2 regions of the Pseudoalteromonas sp. 5Ae-yellow genome follow, and region 2 is predicted to be linked to the other one. Evidence: riboswitches for the same ligand, from Rfam matches in the RefSeq annotation. Region 2 holds a riboswitch; the other holds the start of a gene.
The links. A riboswitch is a leader RNA that binds a small molecule or an ion and turns the genes downstream of it on or off. The one in region 2 is predicted to bind cobalamin.
Positions count from the first base shown of each region.

Region 1: it holds a riboswitch for cobalamin, as region 2 does, so the genes downstream of both, H4J63_RS10660 (TonB-dependent receptor domain-containing protein) here and H4J63_RS05910 (ABC transporter ATP-binding protein) in region 2, are expected to answer to the same signal.

Region 1 is NZ_JACGWD010000034.1:23,906-32,090, forward strand. It holds gene H4J63_RS10650 (efflux RND transporter permease subunit) at 1-1,852, shown strand, start outside; gene msrA (peptide-methionine (S)-S-oxide reductase MsrA) at 1,938-2,474, shown strand; gene H4J63_RS10660 (TonB-dependent receptor domain-containing protein) at 2,711-4,561, opposite strand; cobalamin riboswitch at 4,598-4,782, opposite strand; gene H4J63_RS10665 (YajQ family cyclic di-GMP-binding protein) at 4,949-5,431, opposite strand; gene H4J63_RS10670 (VanZ family protein) at 5,584-5,937, shown strand; gene H4J63_RS10675 (ketopantoate reductase family protein) at 5,930-6,832, shown strand; gene thiI (tRNA uracil 4-sulfurtransferase ThiI) at 6,858-8,185, opposite strand, start outside.
Region 2 is NZ_JACGWD010000014.1:11,795-19,979, forward strand. It holds gene H4J63_RS05890 (response regulator) at 1-1,105, opposite strand, end outside; gene H4J63_RS05895 (DUF413 domain-containing protein) at 1,191-1,565, opposite strand; gene H4J63_RS05900 (LysR family transcriptional regulator) at 1,657-2,529, shown strand; gene H4J63_RS05905 (porin) at 2,696-3,637, shown strand; cobalamin riboswitch at 3,700-3,834, shown strand; gene H4J63_RS05910 (ABC transporter ATP-binding protein) at 4,081-4,893, shown strand; gene H4J63_RS05915 (iron ABC transporter permease) at 4,895-5,899, shown strand; gene H4J63_RS05920 (cobyric acid synthase) at 5,904-7,388, shown strand; gene cobO (cob(I)yrinic acid a,c-diamide adenosyltransferase) at 7,381-7,980, shown strand; gene H4J63_RS05930 (cobalamin-binding protein) at 7,980-8,185, shown strand, end outside.

The sequences.
Region 1 (8,185 bases), on a different contig from region 2:
GGGTGAGCCGCCGTTACTAGCTGCATTTAGAGGCGCGCGTGAAGTAGGTTTTGCCATAGTAGCAACCACGCTTGTACTTATATCTGTGTTTGTGCCATTAGTATTTATGGATGGCCGTATAGGTGCATTATTTACTGAGTTTGCTATGGCGGTAAGTGCTGCCGTATTTTTCTCAAGTGTTACAGCACTTACTCTCGCACCAGCTTTGTGCTCTAAAGTACTTAAAGTATCAGACAAACCAAATAAATTTAGCCAATGGATGGACCGTCAATTTACTAAAATTGAAGTAAGTTACCGTAATTCACTCTCCACTAACATAACCCGAAAATGGGGCTTAATGGTGAGCTTATTATTAGCTGGCTTTGTTAGTTACTCGTTGTTTTTACAAGTTCCTTCTGAGCTAACACCAAAAGAAGACCGTGGCACGTTCTTTATTATGATGAGCGGCCCTGAAGGCGCAAGTTACGAAAATAACGCCGCTAATATGGCTAAAATTGAAGAGCGCCTAATGCCTTATTCGCAAGCAGGTGAACTGAGTCGCGTACTTGTTCGAGTACCCGGTTGGGGTGGCAGCGGCGGTGTTGCGATTGTGGGTATGGCCGATTGGGATAAACGCAAACGCTCAACGTGGGAAGTAATGGATGAAATAAGCGGTAAAATGCAAGAAGTTACCGATGTTCGTGCATTTGCCATTATGCGCCGTGGTATTGGCGGTGGTGGTTCATCTCGCCCAATTGAGTTTGTGCTGCAGGGTAATGACTATGCACAACTTGCCGATTGGCGTGACCGTATAATAAAGCGTGCTGAGCAAAACCCTGGTTTAGTAAGAATCGATCATGATTATAAAGAAACCTTCCCACAGTTTTTAGTCAGTATAGATAAAAACAAAGCCGCCGATTTAGGCGTGTCGGTATCTGATGTAGGCCGTACACTAGAAACAATGCTTGGCCAGCGCCGTGTTACAACCTTTATTGACCGCGGTGAAGAATACGATGTGATTTTAAAAGGGACTAAAGAAGATTTCACCAACCCTACTGATATTTCAAATATATACCTTAAATCACGAAGCGGTGAACTAGTACCACTTGATAGCCTTATCAGCTTAAAAGAAGAAGCAACAGCCTCACGCTTAAACCGTTACAACCGTATGCGCGCAATTACATTAAGCGCCAACTTAGCCGACGGTTATACACTTGAGCAAGCGCTTAACTTTTTAAACGAGGTAGCCGCGCAAGAAAACGATATAGATGGCGCAGTAGATTACAAAGGTGAATCGCAGCTTTACTACGAAGGCGCATCAGCGATGACCTACGTATTTATACTTGCACTCACTGTTACCTTTTTAGTACTGGCAGCACAGTTTGAAAGCTTTATGCATCCGTTCGTCATTATGCTTACCGTACCACTTGGTTTAATGGGCGCTATGTTCGGACTTTGGGCTACAGGACTTACCTTAAATATTTACAGCCAAATAGGTATTGTCATGCTCATAGGGCTAAGTGCTAAAAACGGTATTTTGATTGTAGAATTTACTAACCAACTACGCGATAAAGGCGTTGAATTTAGTGAAGCTATTTTGCAAGCAGCAACTCAGCGTTTGCGCCCTATTATTATGACCTCGCTGACTACGGTTATGAGTTCGGTACCTTTAGTACTTGCTTCAGGTCCGGGCGCTGAAAGCCGTATGGTGATAGGTGTAGTCGTGTTTACTGGGGTTATTGTATCGACCCTACTAACTCTTTTTGTTGTACCTGCTGCATATTATGCACTTGCACGTAACACTCAATCACCTGAATTTTTACAGCAAAAATTAGACAAACAAGCCGCTGAAAAACCTTTCGAAGAGATCTAGCCTCTTAATTGCGCCGTAACCTTGTTGTTGCGGCGCATACAATTTATGCTCGCCTTTAAACCCCATATACATTTTAGGAATACTTATGAGCTCAACAACGCAAGTAGCAACATTTGGTTGCGGCTGTTTTTGGTGTATAGATGCTGCATTTAGACGTGTAAATGGCGTACTAACCGTAAGCTCTGGCTACACTGGTGGCGAAACTGACGCCCCAACATATAACTCTGTATGCTCAGGCACAACCGGTCACGCTGAGGTTGTTAAAATTGAATTTGACGCGACTGTAGTTAGCTTTGAAACACTCTTAGCAATGTTTTTCACACTGCATGACGCAACACAATTGAATCGCCAAGGTAACGATATAGGCACACAATATAGAAGTGTTGTTTACTATCACGATGAAGCTCAACTTAAGCAAACCAACGAAATGATAGCTCAACTGCAAAGCCATGTCGCTGAGCCAATTGTGACAGAAATCAGCCCTGCCACTACGTATTACCCAGCAGAGCATTATCACCAAGATTACTATAACGAAAATCCACAGCAGGGTTACTGTAGTATTTTAATAGCACCTAAGTTACACAAATTTGAAACCGTATTTAAAGAGTTCTTAGCTGATTAATACCAATCTGCATAAGTATAGAAGCTATTTAACGATAATAAAATTGCGCTCTAACTAGGCAAAAATTTTATATCTAGTGGTTCTAAATAAAAATTTATAACGACGTTAGCGTATGATTTAATCGGTTAAACTGTTTAGAGGTCTATGCAGGTTGGTATAACTTAAAAGTAAACAGAAAATGCAAAAAGCCCGATAACTTATCGGGCTTTTGTATTTTTTATAACTAAATAATAAACTTAGAACTGGTAGCTAATCCCAGCAAATACTTGTCTGCTGGGTGCGCTGTAACCTAAAAGCTCACCACTTGCGGCAAAGCCAATACCCGCAGTGAAGTACTCTTTATCAGTTAAGTTTTCAATACGTGCATGTAGCGCTAGATTATCTAAAAGCTGATAGTTAGCAGCAATATTAAACACAGTAAACGCTGCAATTTCTGTATCGTAGTATGAAATTGAATCGCGAGATGAGCGATATAGCATGGTTAGATTGGCGTCAAAATATCCCCAACTTTTAGTAAGTGTATAATTAAATGCTTCAGATGGACGACGCGCTAACTCTTTACCCGTAGTTTCATCTTCTGTATCTAAAAAACTTAAGTTAGCGTTATGTTCAAATCCTAATGCGCTAAACTCAGCACTAATTTCAACCCCTTGCATAGACACACGCGCAACATTTGAAGGGACATATTTTCCCAAATTAGCGTCATATTGGTTTTCAATTAAGTTTGTAATATTATTATCAAAAATAGTAATATCGTAACGACCCCATTTTGTTGTAAGCGTAATGCCCAGCTCATTATTCACAGCCTCTTCGGGCTTAATATCGCTGTTACCTACATAATAGAGGCTATTCGTTACAAACGCGTTCACCAATGATGGTGCTCTAAATGCTGTACCGTGACTTGCACGAACACTAATATATTTATTAGCTTTATAACCAACACCTGTGCTGTATGTATTAGCGCGACCGTGGTAATCGTAATCATCGGTTCTAATAACAGCACTAGCAAGCCATATGTCATCGTCATAAAAAGCACCAATAAATAATGCTTTATTATCGCGTTTTTCATGTAATGAAGTTGCTGTAGAACCGGATAAATCTTCTTGTAATAAATTAACACCGCCACTTAATTCTAGTGTTTGAGTTAAAGTATATAGACCACGATATTCTGCTTCAAAACGTTCAGTACTATAAAAAGTATTTACTGCAGTCCCTGTTTGCTCATTTTCTTCTTGCGATAAACTGACTGAAACACCTTGATTATAATTTTGAGAGCTTTTTTCCCAACCTAATTTAGCTATATAGTTTTCAAAATCATAAGCGTCGCTAGAGTATGCCGAGTCGTATTCACCCTCACCCTCACTATACTGTGCTTGTGCGCTAAATTGACCCAAATCTTCAGTATGATAGCTTAAGTTAAAACCAATATTTTTATTTCTATAGCCATCATCATCATGATCTTTAGTAATTGCAGCAGTAGGGTCTTTTTCAGTAACATCAAAGCCATCTGTTTCTTCATAACCTGCATTGTATTTAAAGCTCAACGCATCTTTAGCTACCCCACCTGCTAGCTGATAGTTTGAGTAACTATTGCTACCAAATGTTGCAGATAAGGTATTATTAATTGCATCACGAGTAATGATGTTAATAACCCCTGCGATTGCATCTGAACCATAAATGGCCGCGCGAGCACCTTTGATAACTTCGATACGTTCAATGCTATTAACAGGGATATTAGTAAGCGACACACTCCCCGATGTCGCATCACTTATCCTAACACCATCCACCAAAACCAATGTGTATTTTGCCGACGCGCCACGTACAAATACATCCGCTTTTTGCCCAAAGCCCCCATTACTTACAATATCAAGACCAACAACTGTATTTAAAAGAGAGGGTAAATCGCGTACGTTGCTTGCTTCTATTTCTGCACGCTCAATAACATTTACACTTGCTAAAACGTCATTGATTGATTGCTCAAATTTATTAGCTGTAACGGTTATTTTTTCAATTGATTGCTCTGCGCCAGACACAGAAAATGAAAGCGCAGCAGAAATAGCAACGCCTAAAGTTATTTTGTTTAACATGATGTCCCCTACCTTTGCCCACCGCAAAGATTTAAGTAAGTAAGATAGCATCAAGGCCGGTCTCCGGACTCAGTAAGCACATCAAAATATGCAATACTTTACCGTTGCGGGGGCAGTGTTGGGCTTGTAGTCATCATGAAAACGCACCAACTTCCCGATTATCCTGCTAAAAAAATCATTACATGAAGTGGCTAGCAAGCACCTTGAAAATATGTCGCTATTGTGAGTATTTTGTTTACAAATGTCAATGGACGTCTATATAGCTAAAGCTAGATTTACCTATGATAAATACGAAAAATAACCTCACAGAAAAAAAGCCAAACATTACTGTTTAGCTTTTATTAATACATTCAACACACTCGTTAGCTAGGGTCTAGCAGGTGCACTTTAGTCACGAAAGTTTTTAAACTGAAAAGGCTGACCTAGCTCAGCGCTGCGCACTACTTGCATAGCCTCTTGAAGATCGTCACGTTTTTTACCTGTCACACGCACTTCTTCGCCTTGAATAGCGGCTTGTACTTTAACTTTTGAATCTTTAATGGCTTTAACCACTTTTTTGGCCATGTCTTTTTCGATACCTTGCTTTAACCCAACGTTACGAAATACATTTTTTCCTGCACGGCTAATATCTTGAAGTTCTAAACTAGCTACATCCATACCGCGCTTTGAAATTTTTCCCGCTAAAATATCAAACAACTGCATAACTTGAGAGTCAGCTTCTGCTTTAAGCTTAATTGTTTTATCGTTTAGCTCAATAGATGCATCAACGCCTCTAAAATCAAAGCGAGTCTCTAGTTCACGGTTTGCGTTATCAACCGCATTTTTAGCTTCGTTCATTTCTACTTCAGATACAATATCAAATGAAGGCATTAGTATACTCCTAACTATTTAATCTTAATTTTATGTGGCAATTATAACGCTAAAATTATAAATCTTTACATTTTTCTGCATCTTGTTCAGGTGCGATACTAAATTAGTTTGATATACTTGCGCCTCTTTTTTAAGCGATTTTAGGATTTGTCGTGACAAGGCGTGTTTATCAAGCAGTTTTTTTAATCAGCATAGTGGCTTTCACCTTTTTATTTGCCAAAGAAATAAAAGGTGGCGTTGTAAATTTATTTCCTCATGTTGATAAAGTTGCCCATTTTGGGATTTTTTTTATATTAGCCATAATAATGGACAAGGCTTTTAAGCTTCCTTTATATGCTCAAATACTCTTATTGGCAGGTTATGGCGCCTCAATAGAAATAATGCAAGACGCACTCCCTTATAGGCAAGCATCACTTGGTGATTTTTTTGCTGATTTTGCAGGTGCTGCAAGCTACTTTTTACTTAGAGTAATTTTTACACCTCGAAAAAAGAACCCACATGGCTAATATTTTAATCGTTGGCGATGGCGCTATTGGCTTATTGCTGAGCCACTTTTTGAGCGCATCGCATAATGTCAGTGTTTTAACTCGTAAAAACCCAACAAACACCCGCTTTTACAGTAGAGGTAAGGGTGCATCAAAAAAAATTGACGCAAAATTTATTTCATTAAATCAGCTAGATAAAGCAACTGAATTTGATGTAATTTTATTTACCGTTAAAGCTTTTCAAGTGCTTGATGCGTTTTCTCAAATAAAGCCACTTTTACCGACACATTGCTCTGTTGTACTTTCGCATAATGGAATGGGCAACGTTGATGAGATAAATAACCAGCTAAACACTCATCAAGCACTCTACTTTTTAACGACAAGCATAGCGGGCTTTAAATCAAACCAATATATTGTGCAACACACAGGTGAAGGACAAAGCGTTATTGGTGGCTGTAATGAGCTTGCACTTCAAAATAGTGCGCCAATAGCTGATATTTTTAAAGTAATACCCAACCTAAAGTTTACTAATAACATTCAGCAGCTTCGTTTTGAAAAGCTACTCGTCAATATTGCCATTAATCCATTAAGCGCTTTAAGTAATGTAAAAAATGGCGAATTACGTGCACCTAAGTACAATACAATAATTTTTAATGCACTCACTGAAGCATGCAATATTGCAAAGGCTCAAGGGCTTAATATCCCATTAATTAAAGCGCTCAATACCGCTTATAAAATAATGGAGTTAACCGCAAATAATTACTCATCAATGCAGCAAGATATAGCTCACAATAGAGAAACTGAAATATCAGCTATATGTGGCTATATTAGCCAACAAGGTAAACTTCACAGTATTCCAACGCCTTACAACGATGAGTTGTTAGTCAAAATTCAGGCAAAAAAAAGCGTGGTATAAACCACGCTTATATAAGCTTTTAACTTTACGGGCGATAAACTTTTACCGTTTCGAAGCCCTGTTCGTGCAGCATAAGTGCCTGTAGTTGGCTCATTACGCCTCTGTCACAATATAAATAGTAGTCGGTGTCTTTTGGTAAATCACCAAACTTAGTAGCTAAACGGAAGAACGGCAAATGCACCACTTCAATACCATCGATTGCAAGCGGTGCAGCTTCTTCTTCTTCTGGTGAGCGAATATCAATTACTACAGAGCCTGCAGGTAAATCAGCAACTGACTCAGCCTCTTTTAGCTCTTGCTTGGCCTCTACGTCAATATCGCGTACATCCATTATGCGCGCGTTATTTACTACGGTATCTAGCACATCAAAATCGAACTTTTCTTCTTCGGCTTCTATTACTTCAATTTTGGCTTTAACTGTCGGCTTTTTAGAAATAACACCACAATATTCAGGCATCGTTTCAGCCATTTCAGCTGTACCAATTTGGCGAGCAAGATTAATAATTTCTTGTTTATCATTTTGAATTAGCGGGCGTAAAATAAGCGTTTCAGTAACACGGTCAATCACGCTTAAGTTCGCTAATGTTTGACTAGATACTTGGCCAATACTTTCACCTGTGACAAGCGCCTGAATGTTCAACTTTTCAGCCACTACACTTCCTGCTCGCATCATCATACGTTTAAGCACAACACCCATTTGGCTGTTTTCAACGTTTTCTAGAATTTCAGCAACAACAGGTTCAAAATCAACTGTTATAAATTTAACTTTATGTGTTGAGCTGTATTTTTTCCATAAAAAATAGCTCGCTTGCTTAACACCAATCTCGTGCGCTGCGCCACCTAGATTAAAGAATAAAAAGTGCGTACGTGCGCCTTTACGAATCATTTGGTAACTTGCTACGCCAGAGTCAAAACCACCCGACATAAGTGAAAGCACGTCTTCTTGCGTTGGTAGTGGAAAGCCCGCCATACCAAAATGCGTTTGCGAAACAATGTAAGCTTTATCGTCTTTTACTTCTAAGCGTATTGTTACTTCTGGACGGCTAAGCTTAACGCTTGCGCCTTCAATATGTTGATTTAGCCCACCACCAACATAGCGCTCTAAATCAGTCGAGGTAAAGTCGTGTTGGCCTATACGCTTAGCACGCACACAAAAAGTTTTTCCCACAATTGTGTGACCCACTAACGCTATTGTTTTTTGATAGATATCATCGAGAGTTTCAAATTGCGTCTCAGTTACTTCAATAAACTGAACGATACCAGGTATGCGTTTAAGGCTGTCGATAAAATCAAGACGAACTTGTGCATCTTCAAGCTTTGTAACAACTGAAATATTATCCCAGTTATTTCTTA
Region 2 (8,185 bases):
CTTTACTAAATTCTTGGCTATTCATTTCTATAAAATACCTAAAACCTTCAAGCCTTTTTAGTGCTTCTTGTTTATCAGTGTCGGCAAAGTACACTGCGAATTCTTCACCACCTAAACGCGCTACTAAATACTTTTTAAAATATTTACTAAAGCAAATAGAAAGCCCTTTTAATACTTCGTCGCCTACATCATGTCCGTGTGTGTCATTAATCACTTTAAAATGATCAATATCAAGCATTGCTAAGGATCCTGAACCTTGCTTACTTTTAATCTTTTTAAGTGACTTATTGGTTTCTTCAAAAAAGTAACGGCGATTAGGTAAATTAGTTAAATAATCAGTGTTAGCTTGCCGTTTTATTGTGGCCATGAGCTCTAACATATCGACGTTTTGGCTTAGACGACAATAAAACTCTTCATTATAAAAAGGTTTACGAAGGTAGTCGTTTGCACCATTTTTTAAAAACAACGTTGATAAATCAGACGAGTCTGCGGCAGAAACACCAATAATCACTTTTTCATCGTTGTCATATAAACGACGAATTTCAGTGCATAGTTCATCACCATTCATGTTTGGCATTTCGTTATCAGTAATAATTACAGATATATCAGGTGAGGCTTCAAGCGCGGCTAGTGCTTCTATACCGTCTTCGGCTTGTAGAATTTGATATTTATGACGTGCAAGCAAGCTGCAAATGTAAGTACGTGTAGATGCAGAATCATCAACAACAAGCACTTTTACATTTTCGTTGCGAGTTAATCTAAGTAATTGTCTTTCGAGGTATTGATACGCTTGTTTGTTTTCTTTAATGATGTAATCAATGATTGGATATTTTTCGACTGTATCGCGGGTTTGTTTATCAATATTACCCGTCATTACAATAGTTGGAATGTCAGCCTTAACAGTACACGGTACTGCTTCACCAGATGGGGCATCAGGTAATATAAAGTCGACTACAGCACAAAAGTAGCTATTTTTACTTATAAGCTCTTTTGTTTGTGCTAATGACTCAGCTATATCAACTTCATAACCTGCTTTAAGCGCGATGTGCTTTTGCACTCGCGCCATTGCAGGTGTATCTTCAACTATTAGTATTTTTCGCGTCACGTAACACCTTGTTTATATTTTGCAAAAATATTTGCTTATACAAGTTGTAACTGTTAAAACGCAAAAAAGCAAATAACTTAAGTACTTACAGGTTATCCGCTTCTGAATAATACTCTTGGCTAATTGGTGCTGGCCCTGACATTTTTGAACGGCCAAATAAAGTATGAAATTTAGTTTTACAGGTCGTTAGCTTTAAGTATTTTACCCAAGCTCGTTCGATTGGGTTAGTAGGTTCTTGTGAGCCAGTTACGACTGCTACAAACTGTTCTTGGTGTTCGTTTTGCGGCTCAATTGTTTTACTGTATAAGCCTTTTAAAACAACTCCGTGTTGTTCAAGTATGCTGGCTTCTAATAAGGTGAAGTTTCCGCTGCGGCTAAAGCCTCGTGGAAAGTTTTGATCATCATAAAATTGACGTTGGCTAACAAATGCTTGGCGTAGTAATGAAATGTTATTGCTCATAGCTTTATCCTCATACCTTAGTAATTAGATGGAGTATGATGCAAGTTTGGCAATTTATTAAACAAATTATTTTTATCGTGAGGATAAAAAATTGGATATCGATTTATTAAAAACATTCGTTGAGGTAGTGCGTACGCGTCACTTTGGTAAAGCGGCCGAAAACCTTTATATTACGCAGTCTGCAGTGAGCTTTAGAATTCGCCAATTAGAGCAAGGGCTTGGTGTTAATTTGTTTATTCGCCAGCGTAATAACATTCAACTTACAGCACCTGGCGAGCGCTTATTACCGCACGCGCAAATGATTATTACAGGTATGCAGCGCGCCAAAGTAGATGTTGCGCTTGCCGATAATATGCATAAGCAAATTAGCTTAGCAGGAACGCCTAATATTTGGGATGCTTTTTTACAGTTTGGTATAACAAATATTGTATCGGCGATGCCGGGCGTGTCGTTGGTTGCAGAAGTTAAAGCACAACAAGAAAGCACTCGACTATTATTAGAGCGCACGCTTGATTTGGCAATATTGTTTGATCCACCAAAAGTAGACGAGTTAGTAGTAGAGCGAATTTGTGAGTTGCCAATCATTCCTGTAAGCGGATATGACACAGCAACCAACGAAAACTTTTTTGATAATCAGTATGTATATGTTGATTGGGGAACTACTTTTTCTCTTTGGCATGCACGCCAGTTTACAGGAAAAACGCCACCTTACTTTAGAACTAGCACAGGACGTATTGCACTTGATTTAATACTGCAATGTGGCGGCAGTGCATTTATACCTCAAGTATTGGTAGAAGGGCATTTAGAAAAAGGTGAACTGTTTCATGTTAAAGATGTAGAAAATACCTCGCGAGACGTGTTTATAGCGTATCACAGAGACAACGAGCAAAAAGAGTTAATAGAAACCTTAGTTAATTTACTATCGCAAATGACGCCAAGCTTGTCATTAAAGAAAAGTAAGTAAGTTCGGCCGTTTATTAGGCTTTCATGTTATTTTGATTTCAAATTTAATGCATTTTTATTAACAAAAAAAGACATTAATATTTCCATTGTAATATTACTGTCATTTAGCGGTGACAAAATGCAGCAGTTTTAAAAATTAGTCTTTTGTGATTATCCAAGGAAATAACATGAAATTTGTAAAATCGAGCTTATGCTTAGCACTATTAAGTGGTTTATCTTTTAATGCACTTGCCGACGTAGACATTTACGGTAAAGCGAATGTAACAGTGCAATCATCAGATGATGGCGAAGGGTCTTTTACTGAGATAAAAAGTAATGCATCTCGTCTTGGTGTTAAAGGTTCTGAAAAAATAAATGATAGTTTAGAAGCGGTATATAAGTTTGAGTTTCAAGTTGATGTGTCTGATGCTGATTCAAAAGGCGATAACGACGATAACGACGATAACATTTCTGCGCGTAACCAATACGTTGGTTTAAAAGGTGCGTTTGGCCAAGTGGTTATTGGTCGTAACGATACTGCGCTTAAGCAATCTCAAGGCAAGTTGGATTTATTTAACGACCTTGAAGGCGACATTAAAAATGTATTTAAAGGTGAAAACCGCTTAGGAAATACAGTTAGTTATTCATCAAACTCATACGAAGGCTTTAAAGTACTTGCTACTTTTGTAGCTGAAGATGATGTAGACGCTGATAACGGTTACTCAATGGCAGTGACCTACGGTGACGTGGCACTTAAAAAGAGCGCGGTATACGCCTCTATTGCAGCCGATAGTGAAGTAAATGGCTACGATGTAGTACGCGCGTCAATCCAAGGTAAAGTTGAAAACTTTAAGTTAGGTGCAATGTACCAAACACAAGAAAAAGTTGACGGCAGCGCAGAAGCGGATGGTTATCTATTAAATGCAGCTTACAGCATGGGTAACAACACATTTAAAGTACAATACCAAGACATGGACTTTGACGACAGCGACGATAAGTCAGCAATATCAGTTGGTCTTGATCACAAATTAAATAAAAACATTAAAGTATTTGGCTTTTACTCAAGCTTCGACATGGACAACAACGTTGACCAAGACTACGTAGGCTTAGGTATGGAATACAAGTTTTAACTATTCGCTAAATTAGTTAAAACACTCCCTTTTTAACCGCGCTCTTTTGAGTGCGGTTTTTTTTTGCTTTAAATTATTTACTTAGCCGCCCATAATAGAGCTTCATTTGGAATGAGGTGCGAGTCCTCGACTGTTCCCGCAACTGTAATTAGCGCAAAGCTTTAAGTCAGATACAAATGGTATAATACCAATTTTATTAAAAACATGATCTTTCTAGCGAATTAAATAACTTACTAACTTCGTTAAAAATTATTCATATAGAACAAGTATATGTCATAATTTCCGCCTTGTTATTAAGCTATTTATTTGTCGCTATAATAAATCACTAATTTAATGCAATTGGTATGAATTCTTTTAACGAGCGGCTTTACTCATTTTTTCTTGTAGTGCATTAGTATTTTTATCGCATTTTTAGTGAGTTTAATCCCGTCTAGGACTGACTATTGCACACTCAAACGCCATTAAATACACCATTGCTAAACGTTAAAAACGTATCGTGGGATATTGGCAATAAAACGATTCTCAAAAAAATAAACCTTAAAATAACCACAGGTAAATTTGTTGGTTTGATTGGTCCCAATGGCGCAGGTAAATCGAGCTTATTGCGTTGTCTATATCGTTTTAATAAACCAAGTAATGGCGTTGTAGAATTTAACAGCACAGATATTTGGCAGCTAAAAAGCGATGAGTACGCAAAAAAAGTAGCGGTTGTTTTACAAGAAACCCCGTCGCAATTTAACTTAAGCGTATTTGATGTTATTGCGCTTGGGCTAACGCCTCATAAATCGCTATTTAGCTCAGTAACTAACACTGATAAACAAAAAGTTATTCAAGCTATCAATACCGTTGGGTTAGTAGATCATAGTGATCAAAGCTTTGAATCACTCTCAGGCGGTGAAAAGCAACGTGCCTTGATAGCCCGCGCCATAGTTCAGCAACCTCAACTGTTAATAATGGACGAGCCAACTAGCCATTTAGATGTTAAATACCAAATACAGGTGATGGAGCTTGCTAAATCGTTGGGTGTAACGGTGTTTGCATCGTTTCATGATTTAAACTTAGCCTCTGCAATGTGCGATGAACTAGTGGTTATTAAAAATGGTGAAATTACGCATTCAGGTGCGCCAAGTGAGGTATTAACCGAAAACATTCTAGGTGAGGTTTTTGGTGTCTGCGCTCAAGTAAATAACCACCCGCAAATATCGAAGTCGGGAAATAACATTCCTCATATCACTTACTTTTATGGTTACAAATAATATGAGCACAGTTAATACTCGCCAATCACTTGCGCTATTTATAAGTGCTGCAGCTGCTTTATTTAGCTTATTTGCAGCACTTAGTTTTGGCGCAGCAGATACCTCACTACAAGATGTACTTAATAGTTTTTTGCTCTCAAATGATGCCTCTTTTAATACGCGTATTATTTTTGAACTAAGAATGCCACGCACATTACTCGCTTTTTTAGCAGGCTCTGGCTTAGCCATTGCGGGGCTTATTTTGCAAACGGTAACGCGCAACCCCCTAGCCGACCCTTACTTATTTGGTATATCGTCGGGTGCCTCATTTGGCGTGGTGTTACTTATGGCGCTAGCAGGTATTAGTGCAGGTTTTATGTTATCGGCAGCAGCGTTATTAGGTAGCTTACTCGCTATGAGTTTATTAATTCTTATTGCAGGTAGGCAGCAAAGTGCACAGGTAGAATCAATGCTATTAGCTGGCGTTGCTCTGTCGTTTTTATTTAGTGCGTTTACCAGTTTGTTGCTTTATTGGAGTGACCCTCAGGCGGTAGCCGCTATTTTATTTTGGACACTGGGCAGCTTTGCTCGTGCGCAGTGGGCTACGCTTTGGTTGCCTTTATTGGTAATTACATTGTGTACGTTTGTAATGCTGAGCTTTAGAAGACAACTCAATGCCATGTTACTTGGCGATGAAAGCGCAATTACATTAGGTGTCAGGGTCCAGCGCTTTAGAATACTTATGCTAGTTTTAAGCTCATTAATTACCGCTGTGCTGGTGGCTATGTGTGGTGGTATTGGGTTTGTAGGATTAATGGTACCGCATATTGTGCGCTTTTTTATATCCCAAGGCACCATCGCTGGCTTACTGGTAACCAGCTTGGTGGGCGGTACATTTATGGTGTGGGTTGATGTACTTTCGCGCTCATTGCTGAAAAACCAAGAACTGCCCGTAGGTGTTATTACTGCAGCTATTGGTAGCGTGTTCTTTTTGAGTTTATTGTTTTTTAGAAAGCGAAGGGTGTAATTCCATGAAAACCTTAATGGTGCAAGGCACTACTTCCGACGCAGGTAAAAGTACCCTAGTTGCAGCCCTTTGCAGGGTATTTGCTAAGCTAGGGGTAAAGGTTGCGCCTTTTAAACCACAAAATATGGCACTTAATAGCGCAGTAACAAAAGATGGCGGCGAAATTGGTCGTGCGCAAGCTTTGCAAGCAATAGCGGCTAAAGTAGAGCCCGAAATAGACTTTAATCCTATTTTACTTAAACCTAATAGCGATACGGGCGCACAAGTGATTATTCACGGAAAAGCCATTAGCAATATGGAAGCGGGCAAATATCACGACTATAAAAAAGTGGCGATGGATGCAGTAATTACCTCACATAACCGCTTAGCTAAACGTTTTGATTTACTCCTTGTTGAAGGAGCGGGGAGTCCTGCTGAAATAAACCTGCGTGAAAACGATATTGCCAATATGGGTTACGCCGAAGAGGTAGATTGCCCTGTCATTATTATTGCCGATATAGATAAAGGCGGTGTGTTTGCACATTTGGTAGGTACATTAGCGCTACTAAGCGAGTCAGAACAGGCGCGCGTAAAAGGCTTTGTTATAAACCGCTTTAGAGGCGATATAGGTTTGCTGCAAGGCGGGCTTGATTGGCTTGAAGAATACACAAACAAACCCGTACTTGGCGTATTACCTTATTTGCACGATCTTGCGCTTGATGCCGAAGACGCCGTCGCAATTGATAATAATGTAACCAACGCCACAATTAATATTGCAGTGCTACTTGTTCCCCACATTAGTAACCACACCGATTTTGATGCACTGCGTTTGCACCCAAACATTAATATAAATTACGTGCGCCATACGCAAACGATCCCAGACGTTGATCTGATAATTCTCCCAGGCAGTAAAAATGTGCTGGGCGATTTAAATTTTTTGAAAAATGAAGGCTGGGACACTCAAATTAAGCGCCACTTACGCTATGGTGGCAAAGTACTTGGCATTTGTGGCGGCATGCAAATGCTGGGCAATACAATCAACGATCCAGATGGTATTGAGTCGTCATTAAAACAAGTGAATGGGCTTGCTCTATGCGACTTTGAAACCACGCTGACGGCACAAAAAGTATTAACTAAAATAACCGCTACACTGCTTTTAAATAACCAACAAACACCCTGTAGTGGTTACGAAATACATGCAGGGATTAGCCAAGGTGCAGCGCTTAATAAGCCATTTTTAACCTTTGATGAAAGCCATCCACATGGTTTTACGTTTGATGGCTTTATTAGCGATGATAACGCCATTGCAGGCACCTATTTACATGGTTTATTTGATGAAGCCGATGCTACATCGCAAATTTTAAAATGGGTAAAACCAAGCGCCTCAATTAACCCAATTAGTATTGCCACTCATCGCGAGCAGCAGTTAGAACGATTAGCAACCATGTGCGAAACGCATTTAAACATACAGCAAATTATCTCGATTTATGAAGGACACAATAATGACTGAACAAAACAACGATAAGCACAAGCAGCGCCAACAAAAAGTAAAAGAACAAGTGGATGCGCGCGTTGCTGCAGCACAAGATGTAAAAGGTATTTTTCAGGTAATTACCGGCAATGGTAAAGGTAAATCAACCTCGGGTTTTGGCGTTGTAGCACGCTGCGTAGGGCATGGTAAAAAAGCAGCCGTTTGCCAATATATTAAAGGTACATGGGAATGTGGCGAGCGTAATTTATTACAAGGTGCAGGCGTTGAGTTTGTTGTAATGAACACCGGTTTTACCTGGGATACGCAAAATAAAGAAGCCGATACCGCAGCCGCCCAAGCAACATGGCAAGAGTCAAAACGCATGCTTGCAGATAGCAGTATTGATTTAGTATTACTCGATGAGCTTACGTATATGGTGACCTACGGCTACGTTGATTTAGATGAAGTGGTAACAGCGCTTAATAACCGCCCACCAATGCAGTCAGTTATTATTACAGGGCGTGCAGCGCATCGTACTTTAACCGACCTTGCCGACACAGTAAGCGAAGTACGTAATGTAAAACACGCATTCGACTCAGGCATAAAAGCGCTAGAAGGGTTTGATTACTAATGCTTAAAGCGTTTTTTATTGGGCTGCTGCTTTTTAGTGTATCGGGCAGTGCACTTGCAGAGCAGGATAATGATTCTAAAAAGCTGCGCATAATCGCGCTTGCACCACATATAGTCGAAAACCTATTTGCCATAGGGGCGGGCGATAATATTGTGGGCACAGTTGATTACGCCGACTACCCTGCTGAGGCCCAAAGTATTGAGCG